One region of the Rossellomorea sp. DA94 genome, then DNA from elsewhere that is predicted to be linked to it. Evidence: a T-box and tRNA genes for the amino acid it is inferred to sense, from the RefSeq annotation. Region 1 holds a T-box; the other holds one or more tRNA genes.

Region 1 (12,212 bases):
ATCGTGAAGAGATTAACAACATAAGAGGGTCGTCTTACATGAGGCGATCGAACGGAAACAAGGAGGTGGCGTTAGTGAAAAAAGAACCAAAGGATACGAGAGTGGTCGTTGGGATGTCCGGTGGAGTGGACTCTTCTGTAGCTGCATTATTATTGAAAGAGCAAGGCTATGAAGTCATCGGGATTTTCATGAAGAACTGGGATGATACCGATGAAAATGGAGTATGTACGGCAACCGAAGACTACAACGACGTGATTCGGGTATGTAACCAAATTGGGATTCCTTACTACGCTGTGAATTTTGAAAAACAATATTGGGATAAAGTGTTTACGTACTTCCTGGATGAATATAAAGCCGGCAGGACCCCGAATCCGGATGTGATGTGCAATAAGGAAATCAAGTTCAAGGCATTCCTTGATCATGCATTGAAGTTAGGTGCAGACTATCTGGCCACGGGTCACTATGCACAGGTCGAGTACCGTGATGGCGAATACAAAATGCTGCGCGGGGTCGATAGCAATAAGGATCAAACATACTTCCTCAATCAGCTCGGGCAGGAACAGCTTGAAAAAGTGATGTTCCCCCTAGGCGGCATCGATAAGAAGAAGGTACGTGAAATTGCCAAGGAAGCGGGCCTTGCCACTGCAACCAAGAAAGACAGTACGGGAATCTGCTTCATCGGTGAACGTAACTTCAAGGATTTCTTGAGTAACTATCTTCCGGCGCAGCCTGGAAAGATGGAGACCCTGGATGGAAAAGTGATGGGGAAACATGATGGATTGATGTACTATACCATCGGTCAACGTCACGGCCTTGGCATCGGTGGTGCAGGTGAGCCGTGGTTTGCCATCGGGAAGGACCTGGAAAGGAATGTCCTTTACGTAGGTCAAAGCTTTGAGCACCCTGCCCTTTATTCCGATTCGATTCTTGCGACGGATGTTCACTGGACATCGAATGAAGAGAAATCGTCTGAGTTCGCATGCACGGCAAAATTCCGTTATCGTCAGGATGATAATAAGGTCACAGTCATTCCATTGGAAGATGGCAAGGTGAAAGTCATCTTTGATGAACCTATTCGCGCGGTGACGCCGGGACAGGCAGTCGTTTTCTACAACGGGGATGAGTGCCTTGGTGGAGGAACGATCGATACCATCTTTAAAGATGAGAAAAAACTGACGTACGTCGGATAAAGCAAAAGGACTGGGAAAAGGAGAAGGGAATCTCTTTTCTCTCAGTCCTTTTTTTCATCACGGAAGGATTCCATTTCAGGATGTCCCTTATGTTATACTAGTAACGATAAAAGGAAGTACATACATAAATATTAGACCATATAGAGGTGTTTACATTGGATAAGAATTTAAAAGGCATTGAGTTATTACAAGAAGGAAAAGTAGAAGAGGCGGTAAAACTCTTCACAGAAGCCATCGAAGAAAATCCGAAGGAACCGGTAGGGTATATCAATTTCGGTAATGTATTGATGTCAGTTGGTGACAATGAAAAAGCGAAGAAGTTTTTTGAACGGGCGATTTCCGTTGATGAAAACGCAGGAGCAGCTTATTACTCTCTCGGAAATCTGTTCTTCAATGAGAATAAATTTGACGAAGCAAAAGATCAATTTGAAAAGGCCATCTCCAAAGGAATGGAGAATAGCGACGTATTCTTCATGCTTGGGATGAGTCTGTTCCAGTTAGATCAGCCAAGATTTGCACTACCGTACTTTCAGCGAAGCGTTGAATTGAATGAAGAAGACATCGAAGCGCGTTTCCAATTAGGATTGTGTCTTGCGAAAGTGGAAGCATATGAAGAAGCGATCACTCAATTATCCCAAGTGGTGGAAGCGGATCCTGAGCATGCAGATGCCAATTACAATCTGGGGGTTGCGTATGCTGGCCATAAGGATGATGCGGATACGGCACTCATGTATTTTAACAAAGCCATTGACGTTCAACCTGATCATATGCTGGCGGGTTATGGAATCAAGATGATCGAAAAGCTTAAAAATGAACAAAGTGAATAGTTAGGGGGTTCACTGCCTTGAGCCAGCAAGACTCTTTAAAGCTGTTTGGTGAGGAAGAAATATATATAAAAGGAAGGCATCTTGTCACGATTTTTCATAATGAGGAGAACCTTTATTCGGTGGTCAGAATCCGTGTGGATGAAACGAATGATTCTTATGAGGATAAAGAAGCGGTCGTAACCGGGAATTTCCCTAAGATACATGAAGATGATACCTATATATTTTATGGGAGATTTCAAGAGCATCCAAGATTTGGCATGCAGTTTCATGCCAAGCATTTCAAGAAAGAAATACCCCAAACCACACAGGGTGTCGTCCATTATTTATCAAGTGATCTCTTCAAAGGGATCGGGAAAAAAACAGCTGAAAAGATCGTTGAGCATATCGGGGAAAATGCGATCAGTAAAATACTCGAAAATCCAAGCCTTTTAGATGAAATTCCAAAGCTTCCAAAGGAAAAGGCTAAGAGTATCTATGATACGTTATCTGAGCATCAGGGACTCGAGCGGGTCATGATCATGCTGAATGAGCTTGGATTCGGTCCCCAGATTTCCATGAAGGTCTATCAGGCTTACAAAGAGCAGGCACTTGAAATCATTCAAAAGAATCCTTATAAGCTTGTGGAAGATATTGAAGGGATCGGCTTTACCCGGGCAGATGAATTGGGGTCCAAGATTGGTTTGACAGGCAGTCACCCGGACCGGATCAAAGCAGGCTGTTTATATACCCTGGAACAAACATGTGTCAAGCAGGGTCATGTGTATCTTGAAGCGGAAGAACTCATTGTTACGGTGAAAGAGCTCCTTGAGAAAAGTCAGCCAGAAAGAATCGAATACACGGACATTTCCACTCAATTGGTTTCCTTGGAGGAAGAAAGCAAAGTCATCGGTGAAGGGACGAAGGTGTATGTTCCTTCCCTCTATTTCTCTGAAAAGGGGATTGTGACGAATATCGAAAAGATATTGTCCCAGACACAGTATAAAGATCAATTCCCCCAGTCTGAATTCCTTCTGTCACTGGGTGCCCTGGAGGACAGGCTAGGGGTACAGTATGCGCCTTCTCAAAAGGAAGCCATCGAGACGGCATTGATGTCTCCCATGCTCCTGTTGACGGGTGGACCGGGTACGGGGAAGACCACTGTCATTCAGGGGATCGTCGAACTGTTCGCCGATCTTCACGGGTGTTCTTTGGATCCCAAGGATTACAAAGATGAGCCGTTCCCCGTATTGCTCACGGCCCCTACAGGACGTGCAGCTAAGCGGATGACAGAATCTACGGGGCTGCCGGCCATGACGATCCACCGACTCCTCGGATGGAATGGTCAGGAAGGATTTCAGAGCGATGAAGAACGGGCCATCGAGGGCAAGCTGTTGATTGTGGACGAAGTTTCCATGGTCGACACTTGGCTGGCCCATCAATTGCTGAAGGCTCTGCCTGATGATATTCAAGTGATATTTGTCGGGGATGAAGATCAATTGCCGTCCGTCGGTCCGGGTCAGGTACTGAAGGACTTGTTGAATTCGGAAAGCGTGCCGACTGTCAGGTTGACGGATATATACAGGCAGGAAGAGGGTTCCTCGATCATTGAACTTGCTCACTATATGAAAAGGGGACAGGTTCCCGCCGATTTGACCAAACAGCAAAAAGATCGTTCGTTCTTTCCCTGCAGGACGAATCAGATTTCAGAGGTCGTTCAGAAAGTGGTGGAAAATGCCAAGAAGAAGGGCTACTCACCTAAAGATATACAGGTCCTTGCCCCAATGTACAGGGGCCCTGCAGGGATCGACCGCTTGAATGAACTTCTTCAGGAAATCTTTAATAGTAACGATGGGACACGGAAAGAAATCGCCTTCGGGGACGTGAAATACCGGATCGGGGATAAAGTCCTTCAGCTTGTCAATCAGCCTGAAAACAATGTTTTCAACGGGGATATAGGTGAAATCGTTTCGATCTTTTATGCGAAGGAAAACACCGAGAAACAGGACATGATCATCGTTTCGTATGAAGGCAATGAGGTCACGTATACACGGCAGGACCTCATGCAAATCACCCATGCGTATTGCTGCTCGATCCATAAATCCCAGGGAAGCGAATTTCCCATTGTCATTTTACCCGTCGTAAAGAGCTATTACCGGATGTTACGGAGAAATCTCCTATACACGGCCATTACAAGGAGCAAGCAATTTCTCATTCTCTGCGGAGAGCTGGATGCTTTCAAGCTTGGAGTGGAGAGGGAAGATGATTTTCTCAGGAAAACGACCTTGAGTGAGAAGCTGAGAGGCATACTGCATGACGAGGGGAGTCATGTGGAAGAAGATTTATCAGAAGGGGACATACCCATTGAAGAAGTCCTTCTGAATGAAGACCCGATGATTGGAATGGAAGGGATCAGCCCTTACGATTTCATGAAGGCATAAAGTTGATGAATGAAGATGTCATTCATCAACTTTTTTTAAGTTTATTGTCAACTAAAACAAAATTTAAGTTGACATATATTTAATGAAAGCGATATCCTTATCTTGTAGAAAAAATGACAGATGGGGGAAGACAGATGAGCAGAAAATTAAGGACAATCGATATTACACTGGCAGGGATGTTTGTTGCACTTATGGCGATCGGTGCCAACATCACCACATTCGTACCTTTTATGGTAGTAGGCGGTGTGCCCATTACTTTACAGACGTTTTTCGCCATTTTAGCAGGGGCGATCCTTGGAAGCAGGGTCGGGGCGATTTCCATGACAGTGTACGCATTGGTCGGTCTTGTAGGGGTCCCGGTATTTGCCCGATTTGGAGCAGGGTTATCTTCTATAGTAAGCCCGACATTCGGATTTATCGTTTCGTTTATCTTCACAGCTTACATTACCGGTAAAATCGTGGAAAAACATAAAGGGATCAAAGTATATATCTTCGCCGCACTGGTCGGGATGGCCGTCAATTATGTAGTCGGAACAAACTGGATGTACGCTGCATATAAGTTCTGGGCACAAACTCCGGAAGGATTCACCTATAAGCTCGCATGGGCATGGATGGTGGTTCCGCTTCCGAAGGACATCATTTTAGCCGTCTGTGCTGGTGTCATGGCCCATCGTTTAGAAAAATCGGTTCTGTCAAAAAGTACATTTAGAAATTTGAAGCGTGCCGCTTAATGGGGAGGTTGTCAGATGAAAACGTGGAAAACACTTGCAGATGAGGTCATCGAGGGAAGGGAACTAACGAACGAAGAAGCTTTAGCCATCCTGAAAAGTCCGGATGATGAGCTTCTGGAACTGTTGCACAGCGCGTACGTGATCCGGAAACATTATTATGGAAATAAGGTCAAATTAAATAAGATCATTAATACAAAATCGGGACTGTGTCCTGAGAATTGTGGGTACTGTTCCCAGTCAAGCGTCTCTGATGCACCGATTGAGAAGTACCGCATGGTGGATAAAGAAACCATCATGAAGGGAGCCGAAAATGCTCATCAACTGAATGTCGGCACTTACTGCATCGTGGCAAGTGGCCGTGGTCCGAGCAATCGGGAAGTGGATCATGTTGTATCGGCCGTTAAAGAAATCAAGGAACAGTATAATTTGAAAGTATGCGCATGTCTTGGATTATTAAAGGGTGACCAGGCGAAACGGTTAAAGGAAGCAGGAGTGGACCGCTACAACCATAACATCAATACGTCCGTTAACCATCATGAAAACATCACCACTTCCCATACATATGAAGACAGGGTGAATACCGTAGAGCAGGCAAAAGCAGAAGGTATTTCCCCTTGCTCCGGAATCATCGTCGGCATGAAAGAAACGCTGCAGGATGTGGTGGATATGGCACATAGCCTGAAGGTCCTCGATGCTGACTCGATACCGGTCAATTTCCTTCATGCCATCGATGGGACACCTCTTGAAGGAACGGATGAACTGAACCCAAGGTATTGCTTAAAGGTCCTTTGCTTGATGCGCTTCATCAATCCGACGAAAGAGATCAGGATTTCCGGTGGGCGTGAAGTGAACCTGCGAAGCCTTCAGCCACTGGGCCTTTATCCGGCAAACTCGATCTTTGTCGGGGATTACCTTACGACAGCCGGACAGGACGGCACAGCGGACCATAAAATGCTTGAAGATCTCGGATTTGAAATTGATTATGTAAAAGAAGAAATCGGGCAGTCCGTCATCACTCCATAAAAATTCAATGGATGCTATGGAAAAGGTTACTCCTTATGAATTCAGGAAAATATCCCACACTATATAAGAACGTTGATATTGCATCAATGTTTGGGCGTCAGAACTCATTAAACGAGTATAAAACATGCACTGATTGGACATGATGGTAGGGAATAATCACCATTATCCGGTGAAGCCCTGAGGTGAACGTACCGATGAAGTGTCCAAATTGTCAGAGCAAAGATATCGGAAAGATCGGCATCAACCAATACTATTGTTGGGGATGTTATATTGAACTTTCCTTGTCTAAGGGAGTCATTCATACTCACCAAGTGGAAGAGGATGGATCACTCAGCTCCTTAGATGACTTGTTTGATGAGGAAGAACGCCGACTAAGCTAGGAAGAGGTGTCTTTCTTGAATAAAACATTTGCATCCATCGTTGGTTTTGGAGCAGGAGTCGCGGCTTCCATCTATTCTCAAAGATCCAATATGATGAGTCAGAGACAAATGAAACGAATCCGTAAACAAGTAAAGAAACTTTTTTAACAGCTGAAAGAGACTGGCTCATTGTGGGTCAGTCTCTTTTTTTGTTCTTTAATAAAGGAGGGCGAATGAATCCCCATGAATAAAACCACCTCTTATCTTCAAACACTAGAGGATAAAGGAGGGAGGTGTGGATGGTGGAAAGAAAATCTTATACAAGATGGATATACAGGCTTTCGATGGCCCTCATTCTTGCATTATTTCTATATGTTCTCTTTTTATTGAAGCCTGTTTGGCATCCGGTATTAGAGGTCTTATTCTTTTCCCTGCTTCCTTTCTTCATAGGCGGTTTCATTGCCTACCTGCTTCATCCTGTAGTGGAGAAACTGCATGAAGCAGGTATTCACAGGGGGATCGCCATCCTCTTCATCTACCTCCTTTTCTTTGGGGGATTGGGCTATGCCATCTATAAAGGGACCCCGGCCGTCATTCATCAGCTGAAGGATTTATCGGAGAACGCGCCGGTTTTTACAGAGCAGTACCAGGGCTGGCTGAAGGTTGTGCAGAGTGAGACTTCCACATGGCCGGACGGAATCCAGTCACAGCTTGAGAAGAGAATAGACGGACTCGAAGCGTGGGTGACGGGCCTTGTGGCTTTGGTGCTGGCGACGGTGATGAAGTTCATGAACAGTCTGCTCATCGTGGCCATCATTCCCTTCGTATCCTTTTATTTATTAAAGGATATTACAAAAGTAAAGGCGTTCATGTGGCAGCTTACCCCGAAACAATGGAGGCAGAGTGCGATATCATTTTCACATGATGTGGATGAATCCCTCGGTGGTTATATCCGGGGGCAGCTCTTGGTTTGCTTGATCATCGGTGGTATTTCAGCCGCCACCCTATGGCTGATCGGTATGAAATACCCCCTCATTCTCGGCTTGATCATTGGCGTGACGAATGTGATCCCGTATTTCGGCCCGATCATTGGGGCTGTCCCGGCAGCCATCATCGCAAGTACGATCTCCACGAATATGGTGATCTATGTTGTCATTATGGTGGTGGTCCTGCAGTTCTTGGAGGGTAACATCCTATCACCACTCATCGTCGGTAAAAGTCTTCATATGCACCCTTTATTCATCATGGGTGCTTTAATCCTGGGAGGCGAGGTAGGCGGTGTGATCGGCATGATTGTAGCAGTGCCCTTTCTTGCCGTCATTAAAGTGGCCATTTTACACGGAAGGACCCATTTTCTTCATACAAAGATCGATGAATAGCTGAAAAATGGGAATGATCATTGACAAATACCATGAATATTTCTATAATCCAACATATACAAGTATTCGCATAAAATGAAAGCAATGAAGGACCGAGTACGTTATAGTCCATCTTACAGAGAGAAATCCCCCAGGGTGTAAGGGATTTTAGATGAAGGATAACGGAATGCTAATCCTGAGTGCAGGTAAAGCCTGCCGTCCAGCCGCGTTAAGGTGCATTGAGGGATGAATGAACGAAGGTTTATTCATAACCAGGGTGGTACCGCGAGAAACAGCTCTCGTCCCTGTTTTAGGGATGAGGGCTTTTTTGTATTCTTTTTTAACCATACATACAAAGGAGGAAGCTTGATATGAACAAATTAACAGGCGCAGAAATTCGTCAGAAGTTTTTAGATTTCTTTCAGGAAAAAGGACACGGAGTAGAACCGAGTGCATCACTCGTTCCCCATGAAGACCCTTCCCTATTATGGATCAACAGTGGGGTAGCGACATTAAAGAAATATTTTGATGGCCGTGTGATCCCTCAAAATCCACGAATCGTGAATGCCCAAAAATCGATTCGTACGAACGACATCGAGAATGTAGGGAAGACAGCACGACATCATACATTCTTCGAGATGCTCGGGAACTTCTCGATCGGTGATTACTTTAAGGTAGAAGCAATTGAATGGGCATGGGAGTTCCTCACGGATGAAAAGTGGGTTGGCTTCGATCCTGAAAAGCTTTCCGTCACGATCCACCCGGAAGATCACGAAGCATTTGACATCTGGAACCAAAAAGTGGGGGTCCCTGCTGAACGCATCATCCGTATCGAAGGGAACTTCTGGGATATCGGAGAAGGCCCGAGTGGTCCGAATACAGAAATCTTCTATGATCGCGGACCTGAATACGGAGACAATCCCGAAGATCCAGAATTATATCCAGGCGGGGAAAATGATCGTTATCTTGAAGTGTGGAATCTGGTGTTCTCACAATTCAATCACAATCCTGACGGGACGTACACACCGCTTCCGAAGAAGAACATTGATACTGGCATGGGCCTCGAGCGAATGGCGTGCGTCGTTCAGGAAGTCCCTACGAACTTTGATACCGATTTATTTATGCCGATCATTGCTGCAACGGAAGAAATTTCAGGGAAGTCTTACGGCAAAGACAACGAGACGGATGTAGCTTTCAAAGTTATTGCCGATCATATCAGAACGGTTTCCTTTGCGATCGGTGACGGGGCCCTTCCATCCAATGAAGGCCGCGGGTATGTCTTAAGAAGACTTCTTCGCCGCGCTGTACGCTTTGCCAAACAGATCGAAATCAACCGCCCATTCATGTATGAATTGGTTCCAGTCGTTTCTGAAATCATGGTTGACTTCTATCCGGAAGTGAAGCAAAAAGCAGAATTCATCCAAAAAGTGGTGAAAAATGAAGAGGACCGTTTCCATGAGACATTGAATGAAGGTTTGGCTATCCTTTCATCCATCGTCAAGGTACAAAAGTCTTCCGGAAGTAACGTGATTCCTGGTGAAGATGTCTTCCGTCTTTATGACACGTATGGTTTCCCTGTTGAATTAACGGAAGAGTACGCAGAAGAAGAAGGATTGACGGTTGATCATGAAGGTTTTGAGAGAGAGATGGAAGGTCAGCGTGAAAGAGCGAGATCTGCACGCCAGGATGTAGGAAGCATGCAGGTGCAGGGTGGAGTCCTGAGTGATATTACAGTGGAAAGCCGCTTTGTTGGATATGACACACTCGAAAGTAATTCGACAGTCCTTGAATTATTGGTGGACAATGAACGTCAGCCTCAGGTCGGTAAAGGTCAGGAATGCCAGTTCATCCTCAACGAGACTCCTTTCTATGCAGAAAGCGGTGGACAGATCGGGGATAAGGGATATATCGAAGCAGATGGCGTAAGAGTATTCGTCAAAACGGTCAAAAAAGCACCTAATGGACAAAACCTTCACACGGCCGTTGTAGAAGAGGGGACATTGGAGCAGGGGGCCGAGGTCCTTGCAAGGGTTTCAAGAGAATCCAGAACAAAAGTGGAGAAAAACCATACAGCGACTCACATTCTTCATCAGGCATTGAAAGACGTCCTTGGAGAACACGTGAATCAGGCAGGTTCCCTTGTTGAACCGGATCGTCTGCGCTTTGATTTCTCTCATTTCGGATCTGTATCACCAGAAGAAATGGAACGGATCGAAGCCATCGTCAATGAGAAGGTTTGGAAAGCGATGTCAGTGAACACGGCCCTGAAATCTCTAACCGAGGCTAAAGAGATGGGTGCCATGGCGTTATTCGGTGAGAAATATGGTTCAGAAGTACGTGTCGTATCGATTGGAGACTACAGCCTGGAGCTTTGCGGAGGCTGTCACGTATCCAATACATCCGAGATCGGCTTATTCAAGATCCTCTCTGAAAGCGGGATCGGTGCCGGTACCAGACGGATCGAAGCCGTTACAGCAGAAAATGCGTATACAGTATTGAATGATCAGGTATCTCAACTGAAAGAGGTTGCAGCGAAACTGAAATCGAATCCGAAAGAAGTAGTCAATCGAGTAGACTCATTATTAGGTGAGATGAAAGAGCTTCAAAGGGAAAATGAATCTTTATCTGCAAAGTTGTCTAACATAGAAGCAGGTAGCTTGACGGATCAAGTGAAGGTCATAGATGGTGTGAATGTCCTGTCTGCGAAAGTGGCAGCCGGTGACAGCAACGGACTGCGCACGATGATGGATGATCTGAAGCAGAAGCTTTCATCCGGGGTAATCGTACTGGCAACAACTGGTGACGACAAAGTGACCATCATTGCAGGAGTTACGGATGACTTAGTCGAAAAAGGATATCATGCCGGCAAATTGGTGAAAGAAGTCGCTTCCCGCTGTGGCGGAGGAGGCGGTGGCCGTCCGGACATGGCCCAGGCTGGCGGTAAAAATCCGGAAAAAGTCGAAGAAGCCCTTCAATTTGTAGAAGAATGGGTCAAATCCATTTAACTCCGTGTGAAAGTGGTGTACAATGGAGGTAACGATTAACAATTCGGTTGTCAAAAAGACAAGCCTAAAGAGAGGTGCTAAAAATGAGTTCTTTTGACAAAACGATGCGGTTTGATTTTTCAGAGGAGCCGTTCGAACATGACGTGAAAGAAGTGCTCTTACAGGTTCACGATGCTCTGCAGGAAAAAGGGTACAACCCGATCAATCAAATCGTAGGATACTTATTATCTGGAGACCCGGCTTACATTCCCAGACATCAGGATGCCAGAAATATCATCCGCCGTTTAGAACGAGATGAGATCATCGAAGAATTAGTCAAATCGTATTTGAAACAACACAAAGAGGGATAATAGATGCGTGTAATGGGTTTAGACGTTGGTTCTAAAACAGTCGGAGTCGCAATCAGCGATGAGCTTGGCTGGACAGCTCAGGGAATTGAAACGATTAAGATCGACGAAGATCAAGGTGTGTTCCGGATGGATCGAATAAAGGAACTTGCCGATGAATACCAGGTGGATACCGTTGTGGTTGGAATGCCTAAAAACATGAATAACACGATCGGTCCGCGTGGGGAAGCGTCTAAAGCTTATGGAGAATTGATTCAACAGGAGTTATCCCTTCCCATTAAATACTGGGATGAAAGGCTGAGCACAATGGCTGCTGAACGAGTGCTGTTAGAAGCTGACGTCAGCAGGAAGAAACGTAAGAAAGTGATCGACAAAATGGCTGCGATGATGATCCTTCAAGGATATCTTGACAGTCAAAAATAATGAGGTGAATGTTCATGGAACACGGAGAAAAACAAATTACAGTAGTTGACGAACAAGGAAATGAGCAATTATGCGAGGTCCTTTTCACATTTGAATCAGATAAATTCAATAAATCGTACGTCCTTTACTATCCACTTGGGGCAGATGAGAACGACGAAGAAGAAATCGAAATTCATGCATCTGCATTCATGCCTGGTGACGAAGGCCAGGAAGGCGAATTAAAGCCGATTGAAACAGAAGAAGAGTGGGACATGATCGAAGAAATGTTAAACACTTTCCTTGATGAAGAAGAAGACGCTGAATAAGCAGTCGTCATAGGACTATATGAAACAGGGACCGCAAAAAGGGACAAATAATTCACCCTTTTTGCAGGTCCCTGTTTCACTTTGTGCAAAATATTGTATAATAGTGGAGATGATGTCGAATTGCGCATGACGGATAGCCCGCTTTTTTGCTCGAAGGGGGGAAATGAAAGCGTTGGAAGAAAAGAAAAAGATAAAAGAGACACTTATGAAGAAATTGCTTGAAAGGC
Region 2 (12,212 bases), 660 kb from region 1:
CCCGCCCTTTCTCCCTATATAAGACATTCTTATTCACCAGATTGGTAATCGCCTGTCTCACGGTCATCCTGCTGATTTTAAATGACTCAGCAAGCTCCCGTTCCGATGGCAGGGCGTCCCCCGGTTTTAGCTCTTCAGACTGTATTAAATGGTTAAGGTGTTCTTCTAACTGATAATACAAAGGAAGAGGAGAATTTTTATTAACCACGAACGGTTCTCCTTTCGATCTAACGGGTTTTATTTCATTATATCTGGCATGTATATAACAGACAACAATGCGATGAGGACAATCCCTGTCCTCTCCTTTATTTCAGCTTTCTCAGCTCGTCTGCGACAAATTCCACATCCGTTCCCACAATGACTTGAAGGTTCCGATTATTCACCTTCATCACACCTTTCGCCCCGTGAGCTTTTAACGCTTTTTCGTCTACCAGTGTGACATCATTGATTTCGAGACGTAATCGTGTGGCACAGTTATCAATGACGACCAGATTTTCTTTACCACCCAGATCTTGAAGGAAGTGAGAAGCCATGATTTCGTACTTACTATTCCCGACTGAACCTTTATCCGGTGCCACCACATCTTCATCATCTTCACGACCCGGAGTCTTCAAATTAAACGTCTTGATCAAGAAAGTGAAGAGCAGGAAGTAGATGATCCCGTAAAGAATTCCGACTCCAAGTAGCAGCCAAGGTTTTTGACCAATTTTGAAATTAAGGATGTAGTCAAAGGCACCCGCCGAGAAACCGAATCCATGATGAATGCCAAGTACATAGGTAACGACCATAGAGCTCGCCGTCAGGACAGCGTGAATCCCGTAAAGGACAGGAGATAGGAACATGAAGCTGAATTCTATCGGCTCAGTGATCCCTGTTAAAAAAGAAGTGACGGCGAGTCCGATTAACATCCCTGCTACATTGGCACGCAGATGTTTTTTGGCCGTCACGATCATGGCGAGACACGCTGCCGGAAGACCGAACATCATGATCGGGAAGAAGCCGGTCTGGAACGTTCCGGCGGTAGGATCCCCTGCAAAGAAGCGTGGAATATCCCCTTTCACGACTTCACCCGCTGCATCTTTGAATGTACCGAATTCAAACCAGACGAGGGTATTCAATACATGATGCAGTCCAACCGGAATCAGGAGACGATTCAGCAGGCCGAACACACCGACTCCCGCCGCACCTGCACCGATGATCCATTCACCGATGGAATTGATCCCGCTTTGGATCGGTGGCCAGATGATACCGAAGATCCCTGCGAGTACAACCATGGATGCTGCCGTCACAATCGGAACGAAACGTCTGCCTCCAAAAAATCCGAGCCATGCCGGAAGTTTAATATCATTAAAACGGTTATATAATAAGCCTGCCACGACTCCGGATATAATCCCTCCGAAAATCGCCATATTGGAATCGGGATCCAGGGCTTTTAAACCGCCCGTCAGTACCAAATAACCAATGGCACCGGCCAATCCGGCTGTACCATTTCCATCTTTCGAAAATCCGATCGCCACACCGATCGCAAAGATTAAAGCTAAATTCTTAAATATGGCATCTCCTGCTTCAGACATGAACGCGATTCCTAATAGATCATCCTGACCCAGGCGCAGCAATAAGGCTGCTGCCGGAAGAACCGCGATGGGAAGCATGAGTGATTTACCGATTCGTTGTAAAAAACCTAACATACTATTCTCTCCTTTAGTTTCAATTGAAAGCGCTTAGACAGAATCATATCATTAAAAAGGAATAGATGTCTATACCAATTTATTCATTGGGACTTATTGCTTTATAGGTTTGTATAGGTTCCCAAACTAATTTTACATGTAAAATATTCATTCAATCCTCTAACTGGTATAGACATCTATACTTACTGGTGGTATTGTAGAATGGTAAAGTACACAAGGAGTGATTTCAATGACCTCAAATATAGAAAAACTGCTGATACTGAATGGAACGATCTATGCAGAAGATAAAGTGTATGAAAAAGGCTATATCAAAATAGAAAATGGCATGATCACCGAATTGGGTGAACGCTCCCGTTTGACCGGTATAGAAGAGTTTAAAGTGATTTCCCTTCCCCATGGGTATAGTGTGGTCCCGGGAATGATAGATATTCATATCCATGGCGTAAATGGAGCCGATACCATGGATGCGACCAGGGAAGCCCTTGATACGATGACCGGGACTCTTCCGAAAGAAGGGACCACGAGCTTCCTCGCCACAACCATGACAGAAGAGTCCGAGTCAATCGAAAAAACATTGAAGAATACTGCAGATTATATGGCCAATCATCAAAAAGGCGGTCAGGCGGAAATTCTGGGACTTCACCTGGAAGGACCGTTCATCAACCCTGACCGGGCAGGCGCGCAGCCTCTCGATCGAATTCAAAAGCCGAGTGTCGACATATTTAAACGCTGGCAGACACTCTCTCAGAACCAAATAAAATTAGTCACCCTCGCCCCCGAGCTTGATGAGGATCATGAACTGATCTCTTACTTAAAAGAAAACGGGATCATCTCTTCAGTGGGCCACTCCAGTGCAACCTTCGATGAAGTCGGGGAAGCCATCGACGCCGGCTTGTCCCATGTGACCCATTTGTTTAATCAAATGTCAGGCCTGCATCATCGTGAGCCCGGTATTGTCGGGGCATCCTTCCTTCGACAGGAACTGATGGTGGAATTGATTACAGACGGCATCCACGTCCGCCCTGAAGTGATTCAACTCGCTTTTAATCAGATCACAGATGAACGCTTGATCCTTATCACCGATTCCATGAGGGCGAAATGTCTGAAGAATGGTCAGTATGAGCTCGGCGGCCAGATGGTGACGGTCAAGGATGGGAAGGCTTTATTGGATGAGGACACATTGGCAGGAAGCGTCCTGAAAATGAAAGATGCTTTCACAAACATTCAAACATTCACAACGGGCGATATGAGGAGTGCCATTAAAATGACCTCAGAAAATCCGGCAAGGCAATTGAATGTGTTTAACCGGAAAGGAAGCCTTTCCCCCCTTAAAGATGCAGACATCGTCATACTGGACGAAAACAAAGATGTATATGCCACAATATGCAAAGGGAAAACAGCCTATCTTCGAGAGGATGAAACTCATGAAACTAATAGAAGTTAAAGACTACCAGGAAATGAGTCATGTCGCTGCGGACTATCTGTTATCCAAGGTGAACAAAAACAAAAAAATTACCCTGGGACTAGCCACAGGAGGCACACCCCAAGGTCTTTATAAAGCATTGATCGCTGACCATCAGGAAAATAACACCTCCTATCAGCAGGTGTCTTCTTTCAATCTGGATGAATACATCGGACTGTCCGGCGATCATCCCAACAGCTACTGTCACTATATGAATGAGAACCTATTCAATCATATTGATATCCCGTTAGAAAACACACATATTCCTTCAGGGAAAGCCGCCGATCTTGACGGGGAATGTGAAGCGTATGATGAAAAGATCCATTCCGAGGGAGGAATCGACCTTCAGGTACTGGGAATCGGAAGCAATGGACATATCGGATTCAATGAGCCGGGCACTTCTTTTGACTCTCCCACCCATATTGTCGAGCTTACACAATCCACCCGTGAGGCCAATGCCCGCTACTTCGATTCCATCAATGACGTGCCGACGCATGCGATTACAATGGGTATCGCCTCCATTTTAAAAAGCAAAGAAATCCTTCTTCTCGCCTCTGGCCACTCTAAACAGAAGGCATTAAAAAAGTTAGTGGAAGGTGAAATATCAGAGGACTTTCCTGCGTCTGTCTTGAATCGCCATTTGAATGTGACGGTGATCGCCGATAAGGAAGCACTGGCTCTGGTGAAAGATCATAAATTGATGACTAGATGAAAGGGTAAGGATGTAAAAATAAAGCATGAAAAAAAGCGGTGAACAATCCAATGTTCTCCGCTTTTTTTATCATGCAAACACCATTTGTACCCAATAGTATAACAGGAATAAAGTAAATACCGTTGCAGCGGGGATGACGATCAAGGAGACACTCAAGTAATCCTTCCAGTTGACTTTAATATGATTTTGTCTCAGGATATGCATCCAGATAAGTGATGCCAGGGTGCCTATTGGTAAAAGCAGGGAACCGATATCACTGCCGATGACATTGGCAAGATAAATGGTTTTAAGCGTTATGGGGTCCAGTCCCATTTCCGTCAATGTTATCGTCCCGACCATGAGTGCAGGGTGATTATTAAAGATATTTGAAAGAATCGAAACCAATCCCCCCATGGTGAAGCTCGCCTGCAGGAGTCCCTGGTTGACGATCGGTTCACAAAGCGCAACCAGCATATCCGTCAACCCTGCATTATGCAATCCATAAATGATGACATACATGGAAAACGCAAAGATCAGAATATGCCAAGGTGTTTTTTTCAATATATCCAATGGGTTAGTACCCAAATGGTACCATCTCCATAACAGGAGTACGGTTGATCCAAGTACCGCAACCAATTCAATCGGGATCGCAAAGAAGGAAGCGACGAAAAGGAGACAGCGCATGACGAAGACAAACAGTAGCACTTTCAACATGAAGGCTGTTCGCTTTTTCTTGGTTTCCACTGAAATCGTCCCTTTCAGTGGATGGAAATTCTTCGTGAAAAATCTCTCTTCCACATCATGTGTGGACCTTGGTAATGTCTTCGGTAATTTATTCTTTAATACGATGAACATCAGCACTGACATGAACACCAATCCTAATGTCGCAGGTACAAACATCATGGCCGTATGCATGTAGAGGGTCATATGAACAATCTCCAGTGCAATCAAGTTCACAATATTACTTACTCCAATCGGGGCACTAGAAGCGGTGGCAATCAGAGCACCACTCAATAGATACGGAATCATTTCATGGGGTTTTAGTCGAAGATTTTTAAGAAGCAGAATCAGGATGGGGGTTGTAATGAGAATACTTCCATCGTTATTGAATAACAGGGTCATGGTGAAACAAAGCAATTGAATGTACCAATATAAGCGATATCCTGAGTATTTAGACCATTTCACCATACGGGCAGCCACCCAGTGAAAAAAACCGAAGCTTTCTAAAATGACTGCCATGACAATGGTTGCCATGATCGTAATAGACGCCCCCCCTATTTTATCGATGATATCTGCAACGTCAGAGAAGGATACAGTCCCCATCATAAAGATGATCAACGCCCCTACTGATGCAGGCCATGCCTCATTCATCCCACCGGGCCTCAAAAAAATCACTACCATCGTCATCACGAATACAAATATCGTCATTCCTATCGTGAAAGACATATTTATTCTCCTTTCTAAATGATCGGCATGCACAGTTTGATCTGCATGTCCCATTCCCTATATGTATATTCACCCCTATAGAAGTGGACTGGTTTTTCACCTAAATCTAGCAAAATGTATGTTTGTCACTCTAGTATATTTGCCGGTCCGTGACAGGTGCGGAGGAAGCATGGCGGTACAATTATTAAACAAACGCCCTTATATAGTTTCAGGAGGGACCAAGCCCTGTATAATGAATTTTTTTAAGCAAAGCAAAGAATATTTCAAAAAAGCATTGACGGAAGGCATGAACATTTCATATAATAAATCTTGACCGAATCACGGGGCATTAGCTCAGCTGGGAGAGCGTTTGGCTGGCAGCCAAAAGGTCAGCGGTTCGATCCCGCTATGCTCCATACCGAAATGACATAAAAAGGCGTCCTTATTTATACAATAAGGACGCCTTTTTTATTGTGTTGAAAATGGGTTTATTGTCCTGGTTCTAAGGGTAGTAGATAAAAAGTAAATTTATGGATAAAATATGACGTTGTATGACTCTATCCGCAAAAGGAGAATGATATGAAACCCATAAAGCCTCTATTTCGTTTAGCCTTGTTACTCCTCCTTCTAACAGGATGTCAGGGAGATGCAGAAAATGCCGCTACTAAGGAAAAAGGCGGACAGAATCCCGGTCAACCTGCCCAGGCTTCCAAGGATGTGGACTTATCAAATACCCCGGAAGAATGGATCAATGAGGATGAGGGCGAACTCTATCAAAAATACATAGAAAAGAAAAGCTGGTCCAAAGAACCCGAAGCCTATAAAAAAGCTACAGGGAAGGCCATCGATGAATATATGAAGAACATCGTTACGAAAGAAACGGAGAAATGGACCGAACAAAATTGGACACAGTCCATCCTCTCAAGCCTCCAGACGGGGTACGGTGATATTGCCTCTGAGCTTGAAAACTATGAGGTCGTATATGAGGAAATGAAGCTTCCCGATGGTAGACTTCTGCAGGATGTCCCGATGGATGAAAGCACCGAAAAAGAAGACAAAAAGGTGAATGTCGCCTTGTTGATCGATTCAAGCGGAAGTATGAAAGCCGACGTGGATGGTGAAAGCAAGATGTCCCTTGCCAAGGATAGCCTGAAAAGCCTCGCAAAGGAGTTACCCGAATCCGTGAATGTTTCCCTGATCGCGTTCGGACATAAGGGAACAGGCAGTGATGCCGATAAAGACATGTCATGTAAGGCAGTCGCGTCTATCTATCCCCTTCAACCGTATGAGGAGGGCGCCTTCTCGGAATCACTGAAGAAATTCGATCCGAAGGGCTGGACCCCACTGGCATCAAGCATCGAATTGGCCAACGAACAACTTACTTCCCATAGTGACGAAAAGACGGAGAACTTCATCTATGTCGTGAGCGATGGAATCGAAACCTGCGATGGGGATCCCGTGGCTGCTGCCAAAAAGGTGAAGGCGGACAATACCAATGTCAAAATCAATATTATCGGATTCGATGTGGACTCAGAAGCCGACGGGCAATTGAAGAAGGTGGCAGAGGCCGGTGGCGGAGAGTACTCCTCTGTGAAATCGAAACAAGAATTGTCTGAAATTGAGAACGTGTGGAAAGAAGTCATCAATAAAAATACGTGGAGATGGTGGGCTGTCAATCGGTTCAGTGATAATGTTTGGACGACAGTCGATCATTATAATGCCTTGAGGGATATCGTCTCTACCTATCAAACGATGATTCGGAATGAAGAAAACAGGATGATCCAGATTCTCAATCGCCTGGAAAAAGAGGAGCTCATTGATTCAGAGAAACGCTCTGCCATCTCTTCTCTCCTGGATGACCGTCAAGAGAAAATCAGGAACTACCTGAATGACCTGGAGTCCAATAAGCACGAAGAAGTGAAAACCGTTTCTGATGAGCTGGATAAACGATTGGATGCGATCAAAAAGCAGGTTGGGATATAAACTGGGAGCCGGTCATATGACCGGTCTCTTTTTTCGTGTGATTTGATTGACTTTTCTGAATACTGTAAGTACCATTTTCTTTATAAGGAAAAGCACGCCGATTACATACGCTTCCTTTTGACGATTGCATTTCTTCCGGCAGAGATGAAAGGAGAACAAAGATCATGAATCAGTATGGAAACCAAGTCCAAAATGAAATTTATCAAAGGAAGGTCCGTCCCTCCATCCCTTTCCGGTTTGAAGAGCTGGAACAAATGGCACGGGAAAAGCTTGAGGACGGCCCGTTTTATTATGTGGCGGGAGGTGCAGGCGGTGAGGGGACGATGCACGCGAACAGGAGTGCCCTCGACCGCTGGCAGATCGTCCCCCGTATGCTGAATAATGTCGAGAACCGCGACCTGAACGTGACTTTATTCGGGGAAACCTACTCCTCCCCCCTCCTCCTTGCACCGATCGGAGTACAATCCATCGTTCACCCTGATGGGGAGCTGGCGTCAGCCCGCGCGGCGGCATCCATGAATGTCCCGTTCATTGCAAGTTCAGCGTCTACTTACTCCATGGAAGAAATCGCTTCCGTCATGGGGGAGTCCCCAAGATGGTTCCAGCTGTATTGGAGTAATGACCTTGAGATTGCAGCAAGTATGCTTCAGAGGGCTGAAGCGTCAGGATACTCCGCTATCGTCGTGACCCTTGATGCCCCGATGATGGCGTGGCGTGAATACGACCTTGAAAACGCCTATCTTCCCTTTTTGTCGGGAGAAGGAGTCGGTAATTACGTGAGCGATCCTGTCTTTCGTTCAAAATTGAAAGAACCCCCTGAAGTCGACCGGAATGCAGCTGCCATCCTCTGGTCCCAAGTGTTTGGCAATGCAAGACTGACATGGGATGACCTGGACTTTCTGCGTGTACATACGAGTCTGCCGATCCTGCTGAAAGGCATTCTCCATCCCGACGACGCCAAGCTTGCCATCGACCGGGGAATGGATGGAATTATCGTATCCAATCATGGTGGAAGACAGGTTGACGGGGCCATCGGAGCCTTAGACTCTCTGCCCGTCATATGCGACGTCGTGAACGGGCGTATCCCTGTGCTCTTTGACAGCGGGATCCGGCGTGGAGCCGATGTCGTAAAAGCCCTTGCCCTCGGAGCAGATTCCGTTCTCATAGGCAGGCCCTATATGTACGGTCTGACCCTGGCAGGTGAACAAGGGGTGAAAGAAGTGATCCGGAATATATTGGCCGATCTCGATTTAACATTGGCCCTTTCAGGTCAATCATCTGTTTCCGAATGTGATGCCTCCCTTTTGAAAGACGTGAAGGACGGTTCATTTCATTCAAAGAAAGGGTGGAACGCACAGCCAACTGCAGGATTCAAGTCATAGTGAAGGAGCCTCTGTCCAATTCGGCAGAGGCTTTTTCGCGCAGATGATATTAGCCCCCTGCCAAGGGTTTTTCCATGGTATACTTTCTTCTATAAAGGGGTTGATAAATATGGAAAAATATCCAGAATTTAAAACAGAGAGATTGGTTCTAAGACAGATTGCAATGGAAGATGTCGATTTTCTTTATGAACTTTATACGTCCGTGGACGTTCTCCGCTATTTCGGCATGAGTCCGATAGAATCAAAAGACGTGGCGGTCAGCATGGTTGAAAACTATGAAAAGCACCTGGAATCAGGCGGTCCCATGCGTTGGGCCATCGTGGAGAAAGATTCCAACAAGATGATCGGGACATGCGGTTTCCATGGCATTTCGAAGGCTTATAAACGCTGCGAAATCGGATATGACCTTCATCCCAGCCATTGGGGTAAGGGAATCATGGGTGAAGCCCTGGCCCCACTACTCCATTACCTTTTTTCAGAAAAAGGAATGATTCGTATAGGAGCAGTGATCGTTCCTTATAATAAGGCATCGGCCCGGGTAGTGGAGAAGCTTGGATTCAAGCAGGAAGGTTTGCTGAGGGAATATATCCTACAGGATGACCAGGCATTTGACGCATATATGTACAGTTTATTGAAGAAAGAATGGCTGGATTAGTTATGAGACGAACCTGAATAGGAAATAATGGTCAGTGCATATGAAAAAGGAGCTGGTAGAATGGTACAGCAATTGTTTCATGGGTTCTTGCGCTGGCCCTTAGTTATTCGGATCTTCATGATTGCCATCACGCTGATGCTATCTTTCGGCACAGTCATTCATTTTATAGAACCTGATACTTTCCCTTCGCTATTTGACGGGATCTGGTGGGCCATCATTACAACGTCAACCGTGGGTTATGGAGATTTCGTCCCATTAACATGGGAAGGACGATTGCTTGGGATTGTACTCATCCTGGTTGGTGCAGGTTTCCTTTCAACCTATTTCGTCACACTGGCAGCCGAAACCGTCATGACCCAGAATGCCTATCTGGAAGGAAAGGCAACATATAAAGGAAAAGAACATGTCATCATCGTAGGCTGGAATGAGCGTGCACGGGAAGTGATCAATCAGCTGACCTCCCTTCAGTCAACCTGTGATATTATCCTGGTCGATGAAACCCTCCAAAAGAACCCCTATAACAATCATCATATCCATTTTGTAAAGGGGACTCCTTTCAAGGATTCCATCCTGAAGAAAGCCAATTTGAATGAAGCATCGATTGCCATCATCACAGCCGATCAAAATAAAGACGAAATGACTTCTGATATGAATTCGGTCCTGACCCTCCTTGCCATTAAAGGAAATCATCCCGGACTATATACCGTGGTCGAAATTCTCCAGAAGGATCAAGTCGCTAATGCGAAACGGGCCGGTGCCGATGAAGTCATCCAGACCAATATGCAGACAAGCTACGTAATGATGAATAGCATCATATCCCAGGGGATGTCCAAAACGATCTTAAAGCTGTTGAATCACCTTAAAGGAAATAATCTGAAGCTGATCCCTGTTGCAAAAGAGTACATCAATGAAAACTTCCATTCCCTTAGTGGACACCTACTCAAGCACAACATCATCCTTCTCGGCATTAAAAAAGGAGAAAACACATCCGTGAATCCTCCTTTAACGACGATTGTTGAAGAATCAGACGAACTTCTTGTGATTTCTAACTAGAAAACAGAGTGGTCTCAAGTTCCTTCACAAGTTCCTTCCCAACGGCAATGTACTTTTCAGGAAAACTTGCATCGGGATCCTGTGGCTCTGAAAATTGATTGACAGAACCGGAAAAGTTCCCTGTCGACGCAAAGTCGTCCAGGCCAATCTGGTATTTATGAGAAAGAAGGAACGGTTTACCGAATTCAACGGTAGCTCCCCTTGAGTCCAGTTGCCCGTCTACTGAGGTAAAAGGCACTCTTAGAAATTGATACCCGACCTCGTCATCAATTTTATAATCGAAGTAGCCGTGATCGTAATCCCAGTTACCGCCGATCGAATATCCAAGCGGCTTTAGTAGCTGTTCCAGTTTATACAGTTGATAATGCTGTCCTTCAATGCTTGATGAAAGCTCAATCACGTGGATGCATCCCCTTTCTTTTAGGGATAGTTTCTCCTAAAAGAAAAGAAAAATGTAAAAAGAGCACTGAGATTTACTCAGTGCTCTTGTTCATTATTTCAGGCGTTTTTCAAGCTCGGCTTTCTTCTCTTCAAAGCCTGGTTTACCAAGAAGGGCGAACATATTCACTTTATATGCTTCCACTCCGGGCTGATCGAATGGATTCACACCAAGAAGGTATCCACTCATGGCACATGCTTTCTCGAAGAAGTACACCAGGTAACCGAATGTGTAGGCATCCATTGCAGGAATTTCCACGATCAGGTTAGGTACCCCTCCATCTGTATGGGCAAGCAGTGTTCCTTCAAATGCTTTATTATTCACGAAGTCCACAGTTTCACCTGCAAGATAGTTCAATCCATCCAGGTCACTTTCCGCTTTCTCGATTTTCAGCTCATGACGGGGCTCTGAAACCTTGATGACTGTTTCGAAAATGTCACGGCGTCCTTCCTGAACGTATTGTCCAAGAGAATGAAGATCTGTCGAGAAGTTTGCAGAAGAAGGATAAATCCCTTTTTGGTCTTTTCCTTCACTTTCACCGAACAGCTGCTTCCACCATTCAGCAAAGTACTGTAATCCCGGCTCATAGTTGATGAGCATTTCGATTGTCTTGCCTTTGTTGTATAGTGCATTACGAACAGCAGCATATTGATAAGCAGCGTTTTCCGTCAGCTCGGAATTGCTGAAATCTTCACGGGCCTGCGCAGCACCGTTCATCATCGTCTCGATTTCCACTCCGCTGACGGCGATTGGAAGCAATCCTACTGCTGTCAGGACAGAATAGCGTCCTCCAATATCATCTGGAACGACGAATGTTTCATAGCCTTCGTCTGTCGCCAGTGTCTTCAGTGCACCCTTCGATTTATCCGTAGTGGCATAAATACGTTTACGTGCTTCTTCCACCCCGTACTTTTCTTCCAACATATTGCGGAAGATACGGAAGGCAAGGGCAGGTTCAGTCGTCGTACCGGACTTTGAGATCACATTGATGGAGAAGTCTTTTCCATCAAGAAGATCCATTAAGTCTCTCATGTATGTGGAACTGATGTTTTGTCCAACGAATAACACTTGTGGAGTGGAACGCTTATCTTTCGGAAGAGCGTTATAGAAGCTGTGGTTCAGCATCTCAATCGCCGCACGCGCCCCTAGGTACGATCCACCGATACCGATCACAAGAAGGATATCGGAATCATTCTTGATTTTCTCCGCTGATTTCTGAATGCGTGAAAATTCTTCTTTGTCGTAATCTACAGGAAGATCGATCCAACCAAGGAAGTCGCTCCCTGCACCTGTTTGTTCATGTAGTGAATGATGGGCAACCTTAACCGCATCACTTAAGTATGTAAGTTCGTGTTCTCCAAAAAACGATAACGCTTTTGAATAATCAAAACGAATGTGTGTCATAACCATCCTCCGATTAAAATATTTTCTTCT

Evidence for each region. The T-box of region 1 lies ahead of alaS (alanine--tRNA ligase). A T-box ahead of a tRNA ligase gene usually reads a tRNA of that ligase, here a tRNA-Ala.
Region 2: it encodes a tRNA-Ala, which carries the amino acid that the T-box ahead of alaS (alanine--tRNA ligase) is inferred to sense. The anticodon was not compared.

What each region holds. Positions count from the first base shown of each region.
Region 1 is NZ_CP122397.1:3,113,983-3,126,194, reverse strand. It holds gene P8596_RS16355 (cysteine desulfurase family protein) at 1-24, shown strand, start outside; gene mnmA (tRNA 2-thiouridine(34) synthase MnmA) at 75-1,190, shown strand; gene P8596_RS16345 (tetratricopeptide repeat protein) at 1,346-2,017, shown strand; gene recD2 (SF1B family DNA helicase RecD2) at 2,035-4,434, shown strand; gene P8596_RS16335 (biotin transporter BioY) at 4,569-5,165, shown strand; gene bioB (biotin synthase BioB) at 5,181-6,188, shown strand; gene P8596_RS16325 (hypothetical protein) at 6,383-6,568, shown strand; gene P8596_RS16320 (YrzQ family protein) at 6,584-6,715, shown strand; gene P8596_RS16315 (AI-2E family transporter) at 6,847-7,926, shown strand; T-box leader at 8,002-8,215, shown strand; gene alaS (alanine--tRNA ligase) at 8,277-10,910, shown strand; gene P8596_RS16305 (IreB family regulatory phosphoprotein) at 10,994-11,260, shown strand; gene ruvX (Holliday junction resolvase RuvX) at 11,264-11,680, shown strand; gene P8596_RS16295 (DUF1292 domain-containing protein) at 11,695-11,985, shown strand; gene mltG (endolytic transglycosylase MltG) at 12,149-12,212, shown strand, end outside.
Region 2 is NZ_CP122397.1:3,776,547-3,788,758, forward strand. It holds gene P8596_RS19690 (GntR family transcriptional regulator) at 1-208, opposite strand, end outside; gene nagE (N-acetylglucosamine-specific PTS transporter subunit IIBC) at 306-1,688, opposite strand; gene nagA (N-acetylglucosamine-6-phosphate deacetylase) at 1,918-3,132, shown strand; gene nagB (glucosamine-6-phosphate deaminase) at 3,113-3,862, shown strand; gene P8596_RS19710 (arsenic transporter) at 3,932-5,287, opposite strand; tRNA gene P8596_RS19715 (tRNA-Ala) at 5,610-5,682, shown strand; gene P8596_RS19720 (vWA domain-containing protein) at 5,846-7,249, shown strand; gene P8596_RS19725 (lactate 2-monooxygenase) at 7,414-8,631, shown strand; gene P8596_RS19730 (GNAT family N-acetyltransferase) at 8,741-9,286, shown strand; gene P8596_RS19735 (potassium channel family protein) at 9,347-10,339, shown strand; gene P8596_RS19740 (YugN-like family protein) at 10,332-10,739, opposite strand; gene P8596_RS19745 (glucose-6-phosphate isomerase) at 10,833-12,182, opposite strand.